One region of the Azospirillum sp. BE72 genome, then DNA from elsewhere that is predicted to be linked to it. Evidence: riboswitches for the same ligand, from Rfam matches in the RefSeq annotation. Region 1 holds a riboswitch; the other holds the start of a gene.
What was found. Region 1 has a riboswitch for cobalamin ahead of J2Y49_RS15115 (ABC transporter ATP-binding protein). Riboswitches for the same ligand answer to the same signal wherever they lie in the genome.
Positions count from the first base shown of each region.

Region 2: another riboswitch for cobalamin. It lies ahead of J2Y49_RS14120 (CbtB domain-containing protein); the one in region 1 lies ahead of J2Y49_RS15115 (ABC transporter ATP-binding protein).

Region 1 covers NZ_JAVDTO010000004.1:155,780-163,655, reverse strand. Annotated here, with positions in the region: gene J2Y49_RS15140 (ABC transporter ATP-binding protein) at 1-1,011, shown strand, start outside; gene J2Y49_RS15135 (RidA family protein) at 1,134-1,553, shown strand; gene J2Y49_RS15130 (agmatinase) at 1,607-2,566, shown strand; gene J2Y49_RS15125 (formimidoylglutamate deiminase) at 2,603-4,000, shown strand; gene argE (acetylornithine deacetylase) at 4,032-5,180, shown strand; cobalamin riboswitch at 5,524-5,743, shown strand; gene J2Y49_RS15115 (ABC transporter ATP-binding protein) at 5,866-6,705, shown strand; gene J2Y49_RS15110 (ABC transporter substrate-binding protein) at 6,702-7,688, shown strand; gene J2Y49_RS15105 (iron ABC transporter permease) at 7,685-7,876, shown strand, end outside.
Region 2 covers NZ_JAVDTO010000003.1:545,760-553,635, reverse strand. Annotated here, with positions in the region: gene cobG (precorrin-3B synthase) at 1-215, opposite strand, end outside; gene cobN (cobaltochelatase subunit CobN) at 212-3,634, opposite strand; gene cobW (cobalamin biosynthesis protein CobW) at 3,797-4,864, opposite strand; gene J2Y49_RS14125 (CbtA family protein) at 4,878-5,648, opposite strand; gene J2Y49_RS14120 (CbtB domain-containing protein) at 5,658-5,846, opposite strand; cobalamin riboswitch at 5,891-6,114, opposite strand; gene J2Y49_RS14115 (ABC transporter ATP-binding protein) at 6,458-7,225, shown strand; gene J2Y49_RS14110 (ABC transporter ATP-binding protein) at 7,218-7,876, shown strand, end outside.

The DNA.
Region 1 (7,876 bases):
GTGGACCATCTGCGCAAGGTCTACGGCGCGAACCGCTCCATCCTGCCCTGGCTGCGCCGCGCCGGCACCGTGGCGGTGGAGGATGTGTCCTTCACCATCGGCCGCGGCGAGGTGGTGGGGGTGGTCGGCGAAAGCGGCAGCGGCAAGAGCACCATCGGCCGTGCCCTGCTGGCGCTGACCGAACCCAGCGCCGGCACCGTGCTGTTCGACGGCGCCGACCTGACGGAGCGGGTCAGGCGCGGCGACCAGGAGCTGCGCCGCCGTGCCCAGCTGGTCTTCCAGAACTCCGCCGCCTCGCTGAACCCGCGCAAGACCGTGGGTGCGGCGATGGATCGGCCGCTGGTGCTGGCCGGCAAAGGCGACGCGGAGGAGCGGGGCCGGACCATCGCCGGCCTGCTGACCCGCGTCGGGCTGCCGGCCGCCTACGCCGACCGCTACCCGCATGAGCTGAGCGGCGGCGAACGCCAGCGCGTCAACATCGCCCGCGCGCTCGCCACCGATCCGGACTTCGTCGTCTGCGACGAGGCGGTGTCGGCGCTCGACGTGTCGGTGCAGGCCAACATCCTGAACCTGCTGGCCGAACTGCGCGACGAAATGGGCCTGTCCTACCTGTTCATCACCCATGACATCGCCGTGGTGTCGCATATCGCCGACCGCGTGCTGGTCGTCTATGGCGGCACCATCTGCGAGGAAGGCCCGATCGCCAGCGTGCTCCGCCCGCCCTACCATCCCTATACCGAGGCGCTGCTGTCCGCCGTGCCCCGGCTGGCGGAGGACGGGCAGGAGACGCCGCGGATCCTTCTGGAGGATGCCGCCGCCGCCCCCGGCGGCCGGGGCTGCGCCTTCGCCGCCCGCTGCCCGCGCAAGCTGGGGGCGGTCTGCGACGAACAGGCCCCGCCCGTCCATGAGACGGCCGACGGCCACCGCATCGCCTGCCACATCCCGCTGGCGACGCTGGCCGAACGGGCGTCGGTCTTTCCGGAACTCATGGGGGGCGACGCCCGGCACTGACCCGCCGTCCCGGCGCGTCCGTCACCGGCGCACCCGCGGGGGGCGCCGAACGCCCTCCCCTTACCCTTTCGAACCGATCCCGACCATCCGAACCCCCGACCATCCGAATCAGGGAACCCGCCATGACCGTCCACACCCGCATCCGCCAGTTCAACACCAAGAAGACCTATCCCGAGCAGGCGCTGGACAACGACCTGTGCCAGACCGTCGTGGCGCGCGGCACCATGGTCTTCGTCCGCGGCCAGATCGGCCAGAACCTCGACACCAGCGAGAGCGTCGCGGTGGGCGACGCCGCCGGCCAGACCGAGCAGGCGATGGCCAACATCAAGATGCTGCTGGAAGAGGCGGGCTCGTCGCTGGAGCACATCTGCAAGATCACCGTCTACATCACCGATCCGCGCTATCGCGAGCCGGTCTACCGCACCATTGGCAAGTGGCTGAAGGGGGTCTACCCGGTGTCGACCGGCATCGTGGTCAGCGCGCTCGCCCGCCCGGAATGGGTGGTTGAGGTCGATGCGACCGCCGTGATCCCCGACGCCTGAGTCTCCGGTCCCGCCGCCAACCGTCCACCCAACCGACAAGAAGAACCGCCGCCATGAGCACCAGCCTGACCAACCCGCCGCGCCGCGAGCTGCAGAGCTTCCTGGACTTCCCGATCTGCACCGACATCGACCAGCTCGACGGCCATATCGGCATCCTCGGCATCCCCTACGGCGATCCCTATTCGATCGACGAGGTGACCAACGACCAGACCAACGCCCCGACCTGGGTGCGCCGCTACACCGAGCGCGCGCTGCGCAAGCTGGAGCGCTGGGACTTCGACATCGGCGGTCCGCTGCTGGGCGGCAAGGACATCAAGGTGGTGGATTGCGGCGACGTGAAGGCCGATCCGCGCGACCTCGACCTGCATTACCGCAACGCCGAGGCGGTGGTGCGCCGGATGCTGGCCAAGGGCATGCTGCCCATCGTCATCGGCGGCGACCACGGCATCCCGATTCCGGTTCTGCGCGCCTATGACGACCAAGGGCCGATCACGCTGGTCCACATCGACGCCCATCTGGATTGGCGCGACGACGTGAACGGCGCCCGCAACGGCTATTCCAGCCCGATCCGCCGTGCCGCGGAAATGGACCATATCGGCCAGATCTTCCAGATCGGCCTGCGTTCGGCCGGCAGCGCCCGGCCGGAAGAGGTCGAGGCCGCGCTGTCCTATGGCGCGGTGCTGGTCCCCGACGTGGAACTGCAGGACATCGGGATGAAGGCCGTTCTGGACCGCATCCCCGACGGCGGCCGCTATTACCTGACCATTGACGCCGACGGCATGGACCCGACCATCATGCCGGCGGTCAACGGCCCCGCGCCCGGCGGCGTCACCTATCCGCAGATCCGCACGCTCATCCACGGGCTGGTGGCCAAGGGCCGGGTCGTCGGCATGGACATCGTCGAGATCACGCCGAAGAAGGACCTCAACGGCATCACCGCCATCACCGCCGGCCGCATCATCTGCAACCTGATCGGCAAGACCATCCAGGCCGGCTATTTCGACGCCAAGTGACGGCGGCAAGGTGATTGCGATGGGGAGGATCGGACGATGACTGCCGCGCGCCGGCTGGACCGGCTGTTCTGCGAGCGGGCGCTGCTGGCCGGCGGCTGGGCATCGGGAGTGCTGCTGCGCTTCGACGCGCAAGGGATGATCGCCGGGCTGGAGGCGGGGCTCGACGCTCCGCCCACCGGCGCCGAGCGCGCCGCCGGCCCCGTCATCCCCGGCATGCCGAACCTGCACAGCCACGCCTTCCAGCGAGCGATGGCCGGGCTGACCGAGCGGGCCGGGCCGGCGGAGGACAGCTTCTGGACATGGCGGGAGGTGATGTACGGCTTCGTCGGCCGCATCGATCCCGACAGCCTCCAGGCGGTTGCGGCGATGGCCTATGCCGAGATGCTGGAGCGGGGCTACACGTCGGTGGCGGAGTTCCATTACCTCCACCACGACACCGACGGCCGGCCCTATGCCGATGTGGCCGAGACGTCGAAGCGCATCCTCGCCGCGGCGGACGCCACCGGCATCGGACTGACCCACCTGCCGGTGCTCTATGCCCAGGGCGGCTTCGGCGGACAGCCGGCGGGAGAGGGGCAGCGCCGCTTCCTGAACGATCCCGACAGGCTGCTGGCGATCGTCGAGGCCTGCCGCGCCGCACCCGGCGGCCACCGCACCGGCCTCGCCCTACATTCCCTGCGCGCGGTGTCGCCCGACGCCATAGTGGCGGCACTGGACGGTCTGTCGGCGCTCGACCCGGCGGCGCCGGTCCACATCCATGTCGCCGAACAGACGGCGGAGGTGGATGCCTGCCTCGCCTGGTCGGGCCGGCGGCCGGTGGAATGGCTGCTCGACCGCGGCTGGCTGGGGCCCTCCTGGTGCCTCGTCCATGCGACCCACGTCACCCCGGACGAGGTGGCGGGGATCGCGGCGTCGGGCGCCGTCGCCGGCCTCTGCCCGACGACGGAGGCCGATCTAGGCGACGGGCTGTTCCCGGCCCGCGAGTTCCTGACCCAAGGCGGACGCTTCGGCATCGGGTCCGACAGTCAGGTCATCATCGACGCCGCGGAGGAATTGCGGCTGCTGGAGTTCGGGCAACGGCTGGCCGCGAGGCGGCGCAACCTGCTGGCACCGGCGGCCGGCGCCTCGACCGGAGCGGCGCTCTACCGGGCGGCCGTCGCCGGGGGCGCGCAGGCGCTCGGCCTGCCGGGGCCGGCCGGCGGTCTCGCCACGGGCCAGCGCGCCGATCTTATCGTGCTGAACCCCGACGATCCGCGGCTGTACGGCCGAACCGACGACATGCTGCTGGACTCCTACGTCTTCGCTGGCGCCCGCGACGCGGTGCGCGACGTGGTGTCGGGCGGACGGCTGGTGGTGCGGGACGGCCGGCATGTCGATGGCGACGCCATCGCCAAGGGCTGGCGCCATGCCGTCGACCGGTTGAACGCCGCCTGACAGGCGCATCGAAGAAGCGAGGGGAAATCCCATGACGGCGACCATCGACATTCTGGAACGGCTGGTTGCCTTCCGCACCGTCAGCCGCGACAGCAACCTGGAGCTGATCCGTTGGGCGCAGGAGCGGCTGGAGGCCGCCGGCGCGACCACATGGCTGGTGCCGAGCGAGGACGGCCGCAAGGCCAACCTGTTCGCGACGCTCGGTCCCGCGGATCGTCCCGGCGTGATGCTGTCGGGGCACAGCGACGTGGTGCCGGTCGAAGGGCAGGCCTGGACCGGCGATCCCTTCCGGCTGATCCGCCGCGACGGCAAGCTGTTCGGCCGGGGCACCGCCGACATGAAGGGCTTCATCGCCGCAAGCCTCGCCCTGTTCGACCGCGCCGCCGGACGGACCCTGTCCCAGCCGCTGCATCTGGCCCTGTCCTATGATGAGGAGATCGGCTGCCTCGGTGTCCGGCGCCTGATCGAGATGATGGCGGCCCTGCCCGTCCGTCCACGCTTCTGCATCGTCGGCGAGCCGACAAGCATGCAGGTGGTCACCGCCCACAAGGGCAAGACGGCCCTCAGCGCCGACTGCCACGGCGTCGAATGCCATTCAAGCCTTGCGCCGCAGGGTTTGAACGCGATCCACATGGCCTGCGACCTGTTGACGGGATTGCGCCGCATCCAGGACCGGCTGCGGGTTGAGGGCGCGCGTGACGACGCCTACGACGTGCCGTGGACCACGATCCATGCCGGGGTCATCCAGGGCGGCGAAGCGCTGAACATCGTGCCGAACCGCTGCCGTCTCGACTTCGAAATCCGCCATCTGCCGCAGGATCCGGTGGAACCGCTTCTGGACAGCATCCGGGAGGAGGCCGACGGCATCGTCCGTCGCTTGCGGTCCGATTTCCCAACCGCCGGACTGTCGATCGGCGAGCTGTCCAGCTATCCGGCGCTCGACACCGACGGCAACGCGGAGGTGGTGGCGTTCGTCAAGACGCTGACCGGCGGCAACAGCACCGGCAAGATCTCCTTCGGAACGGAAGGCGGATTGTTCCAGCGCCGCCTGTCCATGCCCACCGTGGTGTGCGGACCCGGCAGCATCGGCGAAGCCCACAAGCCCGACGAGTTCATCACCGAGGAACAACTGGCCGCCTGCGACCGCATGTTGGAGGCCCTGCTCGCCAATTTGGCGTGATGGCGGCGGCAAACGACGTTTTTGCCCGCGGCGGCAAAGTCCCGCCCCTGCCGATCTTCCTCCTTGCGGGTTGCGTGCCGACCGGATATGTAATGTTATAATGTTACATTCTAACGCGTAACGTGACCGAGCAACGAGCGGACCGGTATGACGATGACCCATTTGCGGATCGATTTGCGGACGCCCTCCCCGGCCCCCCGCCGCTTCCCGCGCGCGAGAAGATGTCCCTTGACCTGCCCGACATGAGCAGGGCCGACATCGGCGCCCAAGTCAGGGTCGCGCCGCAAAAAAATTTCCCGCGGCCATTTATTTTCGAACCTTGACCTCCGCAGCCGGGTCGCTCATGAATGGCCCTGGTACTGGTTCTTCCGGCGGCCGCCGCCGGAAGCTAAGAGGGAATCCGGTGAGCCGCGCCGCGCGGCGAGACCGGAGCTGTCCCCGCAACTGTGAGCGGTGAGCCGTTCCGTCATTTCCTGCCACTGGCGCCTGTCGGCGCTGGGAAGGCCGGACGGACCGGTGATGACCCGCAAGCCAGGAGACCTGCCAGCGCCAAAACGAAACGTCCTCGGGCGGGGTGTCCCGGTGGAACGCTTGCCACCGCACGTCCGGATTCCGCGCCGGATTGCCCGCGTGTTCCGCAATGCGTCCGCCTCGACCCTCCCGCCCACAACGGCAGGATGCACGGATGACGCCAGCGCCTTCCCCTACACAGGCACCCCACCCCCGCCGGATCCACGCCGTCTCGGTGGAGGGGCTGAGCTGCGAACTGGCCGCCCGCAAGGTCCTGTCGGACATCGGATTTTCCGTTCCGCACGGGGCTATCCTCGGCATTCTCGGACCGAACGGCTCCGGCAAGACCACGCTGCTGCGCTGCCTTGCCGGCCTGCAGGCGCCCTCCGCCGGGCAGGTACGCATCGACGGCGCCGATCCGCGCGCCCTGCGCCCGGCAGAGCTTGCCCGCCGGCTGGCGCTCCAGGCACAGGACTCCGCCGCCGCACTCGGCTTCACCGTGCGCGACGTGGTCGGCATGGGCCGGCTGGTCCACCGCCGCTCGGTCTTCTCGGCAAGCGGGGTGGAGGATCGCGCCATCGTCGAGGATGCGCTGGCCCGGCTGGAACTGGAGGCGCTGGCCGAGCGGCCGGTCGAACACCTGTCGGGCGGCGAGCGGCAGCGGGTGATGATCGCCCGCGCCCTGGCGCAACGCCCGCGCATCCTGCTGCTGGACGAGCCGACCAACCATCTGGACATCCAGCACCGCTTCGCCGTCCTCGATCTGGTGCGTTCGCTGGGCATCACCGTCGTGATGACGCTGCACGACATCGAACTGGCGGCGCGCTGGTGCGACCGCCTGCTGTTGCTGAAGGACGGCCGCCTGCAGGCAGACGCTGCGCCGGAAGAGGCGCTGACGGCGGAGCGGCTCACCGCCGTCTACCGGGTCGCCGCCGCCGTGGACCGCCGCCCGTGCGACGGCCGGCTGCGCATCGACCTGTCACCGCTGGCGCCGAACCGACTGGACCTCGCATGACCCCGGTCCCGTTCCGCCCCATTGTGCGCAGCGCCCTGCTCGCCGCCGGGCTTGCGCTGCCTTTCGCTTCCGCCCAGGCGCAGAGCCATCCGGTCGAGGTCGCCAACTGCTTCGAAACCGCCCGGTTCGACGCTCCTCCCAAGCGGCCGATGGTCCATGACGTCAACATGACGCAGACCATGCTGGATCTCGGGTTGGCGGACCGGCTGGTCGCGGTGTCCGGCATCGCCGGGGCCGAACGCCACCTGATCGCACCGCCGGGTGTGGTCGCCGCCCTGCCCCAGTTGCCCGACCGCGCCCCGACGTTGGAAGCGGTGCTGGCCGCCGACCCAGATTTCCTGTTCGCCGGATGGAGCTATGGCTTCAACGAGGCTCGCGGCCTCACCTCGGCCCGCCTTGCGGAGATGGGCGTCGCCACCTACACGCTGCGGGAAAGCTGCATCCGCATCGGCCCGCGCGAGCCGATCGGCATGGAGACGCTTTACGCCGACCTGCTGGCGCTGGGCCGGATCTTCGGCATCGCCGACCGGGCGGAGGCCATGGTCGCCGACTTCCGCCGCCGCGTCGCCGCGGTCACCCGGCTGACCGGCACCACCGCACAGCGGCCGCGGGTGATGTATTGCGACGATTGCCACACCGACGACGCCCCGCTGTCGGTCGGCCGCGAAGGCATGACCAGCCTGCTGATGGATCTGGCCGGCGGCCGCAACATCTTCGACGACATCGCCGACAGCTATGTCCGGGTCAGTTGGGAGGAGATGGCGCGGCGCGACCCGCAATGGATCATCGTCAGCGACCACCGCATCCCGGCCGAAGCCGCCATCCGCTACCTGCTGTCCGCCCCGCAGCTGGCCGATGTGGAGGCTGTGCGCAAGCGGCAGTTCATCGTCCTGACCTATGCCGAACAGACCCCGTCGACGCGCAACGTCGATGCACTGGAGCGGATCGTGCGGACGCTGCACCCGGAGCTGTTCACGCCATGAACAGCTCCCGCGCGTTGCGTCTGTGCCTGGTGCTGGCCGCCGCCCTGATCCTGTCGCTGGTCGCCGCGGTCGGCTTCGGCGCCGCCCGCATCCCAGTCGCCACGGTCTGGTCGGTCGTCTCGCACGAGCTTTGGCCGGCGGCCTTCCCGGCGCAGGGCTTCGGCCGGGCGGAGCGCAACATCGTCTGG
Region 2 (7,876 bases), on a different contig from region 1:
ATGCCGCGGAGCTGCAGGTTGCCGCGGTGGCTGAGGTCGATCAGGCCGTTTCCGTAACGATCCCCCAGCTCCGCGATGCGGCGGGCGTGGTCGGCGGGCAGCACGCCGGCGGGGACGCGGACGCGCAGCAGGAACCCGTCGCCGACCTGCATCGGCGCCAGCACACCGGGGCAGGTGCCGCGCCGTCTCGGCTGGGTCGGCACAGGGTTCGTCATGCGGCGGTCTCCCGGAGGCGCCGCAGATCCTCCGCGGTGGAGTTGCGGCGGGGATGCCACAGGCCGCGGTCGAGCGCCTCGCTCATGCGCGCCAGAATGTGCCGGGCGGCAGCAGGATTGGCATGCGACAGGAAGTCCCACACCTCCTCATCCTCGACGTACGCGTCATACAGCTGGTCGAAGTGGGCGGGACGTACGGCGTCGGTGGTGGCAGCGAAGGCGAACAGCGTGTCGACGCCGGCCGCCAGTTCCGCCGCCCCGCGATAGCCGTGGCGCATCATCCCCTGGATCCAGCGCGGGTTGGCCGCCCGGCCGCGCAGGGTGCGGGCGATCTCCTCCGCCAGGGTGCGGACGGTGAGCTTTTCCGGATCGGCGCTGTCGAGGTGGTAGAGCGCCGGCTCGGAATCCTCCAGCGCCGCGGCGGCGGCGAAACCGCCTTCGAACTGCATGAAGCCGTCGGTGGACAGCACGTCATGGTCCCGCTGGTCCTGGTGGTGGACGAGCGCGTCGGCGCCTCCCACCCGGCGGCGGAACAATGCTGGCAGCGGCACACCCTCCAGCCCAGCACCATAGGCGTGGCAGCCGCCCTCCAGATAGGCGGCGCCGAAATCGGCCCGCGCGGTCCAGTCGCCGCGCGCGATCATGCCGGACAGCGCGGTGCCGTAGATGCCGGGGGCGGCGCCGAAGATGCGGGCGGTGGCCCAGCGGCGGGCGTCCTCCGCAGCGGTGCCGGATGTCGTGAGGCGCTGTTCCTCCGCCCGCGCGGTGGCGGCGAGCGGGTTGGTGTCGTCGGGCTCGTCCAATCCGGCGACGGCGCGAACCGCCTGATCGAACAGGGCGATCTGCTGCGGGAAGACGTCGCGAAACAGGCCGGAGATGCGCAGCGTCACATCCACCCGCGGGCGGCCGAGCACGCCGGCCGGCATGATCTCGTAGCCGGTGACGCGGCCGGAACCGTTCTCCCAGATCGGGCGGACGCCGAGCAGGGCCAGCGCCTGGGCCAGCTCGTCGCCGCCGGTGCGCATGGCCGGCGTGCCCCAGCAATCCACCACCAGCCGGCGCGGCCAGTCGCCATGGTCCTGCAGATAGCGGGTGATCAGCGCGTCCGCCGCCTGCCAGCCCAGCGTCCAGGCGGTCGGCGTCGGCACCCCGCGCGGGTCGAGCGCATAGAGGTTGCGTCCGGTCGGCAGGGTGTCCGCCCGCCCGCGCGCCGGCGAGCCGCCGGGGCCGGGGCGGACGAAGCGGCCGTCCAGCCCGTCGAGCAGCGCCCGCATCTCCGCCTCGCCGCAGGCGTCGACGGCAGTGGCGACCATGGCCGGGTCGGCGGTACGGGCAACGGCGGCGGTCAGGCGGTCGCGGCGCTCGCCGGCCGGGCTGTGGCCGAAGACATGCAGCCCGTCGCGGATCTGCAATTCCTTGATGTCGCAGAGATGGGCGTCCAGCCGCGACAGGATGGCGTCGGGATCGTCGTCTGGCCGCAGGTTGCAGTCGGCGGCGACACCGGATTTCCAGGCAAGGTCGAGAATCGTCTCGCGCAGCATGCCCAGCCGCCGCGGGTCCAGCCCGGTCGCCTGCGAATACTCGTCGATGGCGTTTTCCAGCGCGGCGAGTTCACCGTAGAGGCCTGATTCCACCGGCGGCGGGGTCAGATGGCCGATCAGCACGGCGCCGAGGCGGCGGCGGGCCTGCACCCCCTCGCCGGGATTGTTGACGATGAAGGGATAGAGCGTCGGCAGGGCGCCGCCGACGATCTCCGGCCAACAATCCGCCGATAGCGCCACCGCCTTGCCGGGCAGCCATTCCAGCGTGCCATGGGCGCCGACCTGGACCAGGGCGTGGATGCCCATGGTATGGCGCAGCCACAGGTAAAAGGCGAGATAGCCGTGGCTGGGGGGCGTGTCGGGGTCGTGATGCTGGGCGGTGGTCAGGGGACCGTGGCCGCGGCTGGGCTGCACCGCAACCACGGCATTGCCGCAAGGCAGGACGCGGAAGGCGAAGGCGCCGTCGCGGCAGGCGGGATCGGCGGCCGGCTCGCCCCAGGTCCCGGCGATGCGGGCGCGCAGCTCCGGCGGGGCGAGGCGGTGGTAGTCGGCCAGTGACAGGGTCGGGGTGGGGGCGGATGTCAGGGCCGCCATCAACTCGGCGCCCCCACCCAAGATGGTGTCCGGAATGGCGGACAGGCCGTAGCCCTCGGCGGACAGCCGGTGGAGCATCGCGATGGTGCTGGCTGGGCTGTCCAGGCCCACCGCATGACCGATGCCGCCGCCGGGGCCGGGATAGTCGGACAGCACCAGCGCCAGCCGCCGCTCCGCCCGAGCGGTGCGGGACAGGCGGACCCAGCTTGCCGCAAGGTCGGCGGTGAAGGCCACCCGGTCGGCGATCGGGCGCAGGGCCGGGGCCGCGAATTGCAGGTCGGGGTCGGGCTCGCCCGCCGTCTTGAAAGCGATGGCGCGGGCGATGATGCGGCCGTCCATCTCCGGAAGCACGACGTTCATGGCGAGGTCGGACGGCCCGAGGCCGCGCGAGGACGCCTGCCAGCCGGCTTCGGGCGTGGTGGCGAGGATGGCCTGAAGGACCGGGCTGCCGTTGGCCTCCAGCGGCGAGCCGTCGTCACGGGCGGCGGAGAAGGCGGTGGTGTTGACGACCACGGCGGCGTTCTGGGCGGTCAGGCTGGCGCGCATCCAGGCGGCGCAGTCCGGCTCCTTCAGGCTGGCGACGAACAGCGGGCGGGGGCTGAGTCCACGCTCGGCCAGCGCGTCGCACAGGGCATGGATAGGGGCGAGGTCGCCGGCCAGCAGGTGGGAGCGGTAGAAGACGACCGCCGCAACGGGAGCGTCGGGGGCGGCGGGGGCGTCGGGGGCGGCGGGACCGCTCCAGCCGTCATAAGCGCCGAAGCGCGGGACCGGAGCGGGTTCCTCATGGGGCAGGGGCGTGCCGGCCAGCGTCGAGGCGCAGGCCAGCAGATGGGCCATGTTGGCCGGGCCGCCCTCGGTGAAATAGCGCCACAGGCGGTCGGCGGCTGCGGGGGCGACGGTGCCGTAGGCGGTCAGGTTCGGGTCGGGCTGAGCCTCTCCCGACAGGACGGCCAGCGGGATGTTGCGCTCGCGGCACAGCGCGGACAGGCGGTCGAGGCCGTAGCGCCAATAGCCGCTGCCGCCGAGCAGGCGCAGGACCACCAGTTTCGCCTTGGCGACGATGGTGTCGGCGTAGAGATCGACCGACAGCGGATGGCCGAGCCGGTTGAGGTTGGCGAGGCGGAGGCTGGGCAAGCGGTCGCGTCCCGCCCGCCACGCGGCGGCGAGCGCGGTCAGGTCGCTGTCGGAAAAGGACAGCATGACGAGGTCGGCCGGCGTCTGCCCCAGGTCTTCCGCCTGGGGGCCGGCGTCCAGTTCGTCCTGGCGGGCGGCGAGCAGGTGCATGGATGTCCGCGGATACGTTCAAAGAGCGGGGACACTTGCCCCCACCCTAACCCTCCCCCGCTCTCGCGGGGGAGGGGACTAAGTGCTTGTGCGGAAGAGCGGCGGCAGTCCCTCCTCCGCGAGAGCGGGGGAGGTTAGGTGGGGTCTAACTCCGCACCAAACCTACTGTTGCCCAACAACCGCCCGCGTCACCGCGTCGCGGTCCAGCCCGGTCTCGCCGATCACCACCAGACGGCTGCGGCGCTCCTCGCCGGGCTTCCACAGGCGGTCGTAGTGGGTCTGGATGCGGGTGCCGACGCCCTGGACCAGCAGGCGCATCGGCTTGCCGGGCACGTCGATGAAGCCCTTCAGGCGCAGCACGCCATGCAGGCCGGCGACCTGCTCCAGCGTCATCGCCAGACGGGCGGGATCGGGCTGCGGCGGCAGCTCCACCACGAAGCTGGTGAAGTCGTCGTGGTCGTGGCCCTCTTCATCGTCGTGGTGGCTGGGACGGTTGTCGAGGTCATCCTCCACCGCCGCGCCGACGCCGAGCAGAACCAGCGGATCGACAGCGCCTTGGGAGGCCCGCACCAGCTTGGCGTCGCGGCCGACCGCGTGGGAGAGGGCGCCGCGGATCAGATCCTCGACGCGGGCGAGGTCGCCGGATGCTACCAGATCGGTCTTGTTGACGACGATCAGGTCGGCGCAGAGCAGCTGGTCCTCGAACACCTCTTCGATCGGCGTTTCGTGATCGACGGTGCCGGCGGCGTCGCGCTGGGCCTCCAGCGCGGCGGGATCGGGGGCGAAACGGCCCTCCGCCGCGGCGGAGGCGTCGACCACGGCGATGACGCCGTCCACCGTGACCCGCGTCTTGATCGCCGGCCAGTGGAAGGCCTGGACCAGCGGCTTCGGCAGGGCAAGGCCGCTGGTCTCGATGATGATATGCTCGGGCGGCTCCGGCCGGGCCAGCAGCTTCTCAATGGCCGGGACGAAGTCGTCGGCGACGGTGCAGCACAGGCAGCCGTTCGCCAGCTCGATCACGTCGTCTTCGGTGCAGGTCGGGTTGCCGCAGGCGCGCAGGATGTCGCCGTCGATGCCGACATCGCCGAACTCGTTGATGATCAGCGCCAGCCGGCGGCCGTCGGCCTTTTCCAGCAGGCCGCGGATCAGCGTGGTCTTGCCGGCGCCGAGGAAGCCGGTGATGACGGTCGCCGGAACCTTGCCGGCGGCCGTCTTGGAAAGTGCGGACATGGGACGTAACTCCTTAACGCGCGCCGGGCTGCACCCGCAGGGCCGGCCGTTGCTCGGCCTCGCCGACCAGCCCGCCCGTCAGCCAGCCGCAGACCGCGCCCAGGATCGCCCAGAACAGGGCGGCGCTGCCCAGCGAGGCGGTGACGAAATGGGCGGCCAACTCCGGCGGGACGGCGCCTTCGGCACTATCCGGATGGGGGGCCCCGACCAGATGGGGCAAGGCGGCGGCCAGTACGGCGGCGGCGATGACGAGGCGGTTGCGGGCGAAGGCGAGCGCGGCCATGCCGACGCCGGCCCCGGCCGCCGCGGCCAGCCACCAGAGCTGGCGCAGTTCCAGATCGGCCCCGGCCATGCCCGGCAGTTCCGGCGGCAGGCCGAAGGAGGGCGCCAGCGACACGGCGACGAAACCGCCTGCACCCCACACCAGCCCGCGCCGCGCATCCACCGGCCGGCCGGCCAGCAGCATCGCAGCCGACAGCAGCAGCGCATAGGCCACGCCGGTCAGCAGGTTGGAGACGATGGTCAGGCCGATGCGCTGCATCGCCTCCTCAAGCGTGGTGGGCACGCCTTCGCCGACCTCGCGCACGGGGTCGTGCTGGTGCGACGCGGCAGGTGCGCCGGCGAGGGCAGCCACGGCCGGCGCGGGCGGCGGAGTCACCACCTCGTATTTCTCGGCTTCGAGGATCAGCGGGATGGTCGTCGCCTGCTGAACGACGGAAGCGGCCGTGCCGGAGAGCACGCCCGCGACCAGGGCGGCTGTGAACAGCCGCTGGATCAGATCCATGACCCTGGCTTAGTGGCAGGGAAACGCGAAGGAGTGACGGGCATCGTGGGCCGCGTCGTGGATCTGCTGCGGCTGGGCGAAGCCGACGCCGTACAGCAGGAAGCTGCCCAGCAGGATCGCGGCGAAGGCGGCGACCGCGGTCTGGGCGGCGCTGCGGGTCGCGGAACCGGCGGCAGCGTGAAGCGAACGGGTGGTCATGGAACGAAATCCTTGCTGTCCCGCCACACCCGGCGGGGTTGGGAAAGGTCGATGTGTCCGCCGGCAGGTTTCCTGGCTCGCGGGTCGTCGCATCGCCGTCCGCCTTCCCGGCGCGAAGGCCAGTGGCATGATGGACGGGACGCTCGCCGCACACAGTTGCGGGGGCAGCCGCGGCATTGGACCCCGTGCAACGGAGATCCGCACCGCATTCCCTATTATCCCCGCCGCCCGTCAGGACGGGCAGGGCACCGTCGGACGGCCACCATCGCAGTGCGCTGCCGGTTTGGCAAGTCCGCAATATGGCGTCGGCCACACGGACGATCTTGCGCGCCGACATTTTGGATGGTGTCATGTTTGGCGGACAGAGTGTCCGCGATTCCGACACTTTCCGATGCCAGGGTCCGGAGCGGAGAGAGGGAGGCAGAGGCAAACCATCGGAGAAACAATGGGTCCACGGGCCCGAGCGAAGCGAACCCTGCCGTGGCACGCTTCGTGCGTACAACAATCGGTGAAACGTCCCGCCGCATGGCGGCCCCTGGGCCGGGAGCCCGGATATAAGCCCCGGGCACAAGCCCGGACATAAGGACGAACGGGAGGAGAATTCGCGACCGATGAACGCCGCACCGAACGACGACATCATCCTGGAAGCGCGCAATCTGACAAAGGAGTTCAAGGGCTTCGTGGCGGTGAAGGAGGTGAACCTGCAAGTCAAGCGGGGCACCATCCATGCGCTGATCGGCCCGAACGGCGCCGGCAAGAGCACGGTGTTCAACCTGCTGACCAAGTTCCTGACGCCCACGCGCGGCCAGATCCTCTACAAGGGCCGGGACATCACCCGCACCAAGCCGGCCGACATCGCGCTGATGGGGCTGGTCCGCTCCTTCCAGATCTCGGCCGTCTTCCCGCATCTCAGCGTGCTGGAGAATGTCCGGGTGGCGCTGCAGCGGCCGCTCGGCACCAGCTTCCATTTCTGGAAGTCCGAAGCGTCGCTCTACGACCTGCACGACCGGGCGCTGGAACTGATCGAGGCGGTGAACCTCACCCCCTGGGCCGGCCACACCGCCGCCGAGTTGCCCTATGGCCGCAAGCGCGCGCTGGAGATCGCCACCACGCTAGCGCTCGACCCGGAGGTGATGCTGCTGGACGAACCGCTGGCCGGCATGGGCCATGAGGACATCGAAGGCACCGCGGCGCTGATCAAGCGCGTCGCCGCCGACCGCACCGTGCTGATGGTGGAACACAACCTGTCGGTCGTCGCCCACCTGTCGGACACCATCACCGTCCTGCGCCGCGGCGAAATCCTGGCGGAGGGACCGTACGAGGTCGTCTCCAAGAACCCGCAGGTGATGGAAGCATACATGGGGACCGGACATGCCTGACGGGATGAACACCAAGACTGCCATGCTGGAGATCGCCGACCTGCACGGCTATTACGGCGAAAGCCATGTGCTGCACGGTGTCAGCCTGGAGGTGCGGCAGGGCGAGGTGGTGACGCTGCTGGGCCGCAACGGCGCCGGCAAGACCTCCACCATGCGCGCCATCATGGGGATCATGGGCAAGCGCACCGGCTCCATCCGATTCCAGGGGCAGGAGCTGATCGGCATGGCCCAGCACAAGATCCCGCGGCTGGGCATCGGCTATGTGCCGGAGGAGCGCGGCATCTTCTCCTCGCTCAGTGTCGACGAGAACCTGACGCTGCCGCCGGTGGTGAAGGACGGCGGGATGACGATCCCGCAGATCTACGACCTGTTCCCCAACCTAAAGGGCCGCGGCTCGACCCAGGGCACGCGGCTGTCGGGCGGCGAGCAGCAGATGCTGGCGATCGCCCGCATCCTGCGCACCGGCGCCACCATGATCCTGCTGGACGAACCGACCGAGGGTCTGGCCCCGGTCATCATCGAGCAGATCGGCGTGGCGGTGCGGGCGCTGAAGGCACGCGGCTTCACCATCGTGCTGGTGGAACAGAACTTCCGCTTCGCCGCCACCATCGCCGACCGCCATTACGTGATGGAGGAGGGCCATGTGGTCGA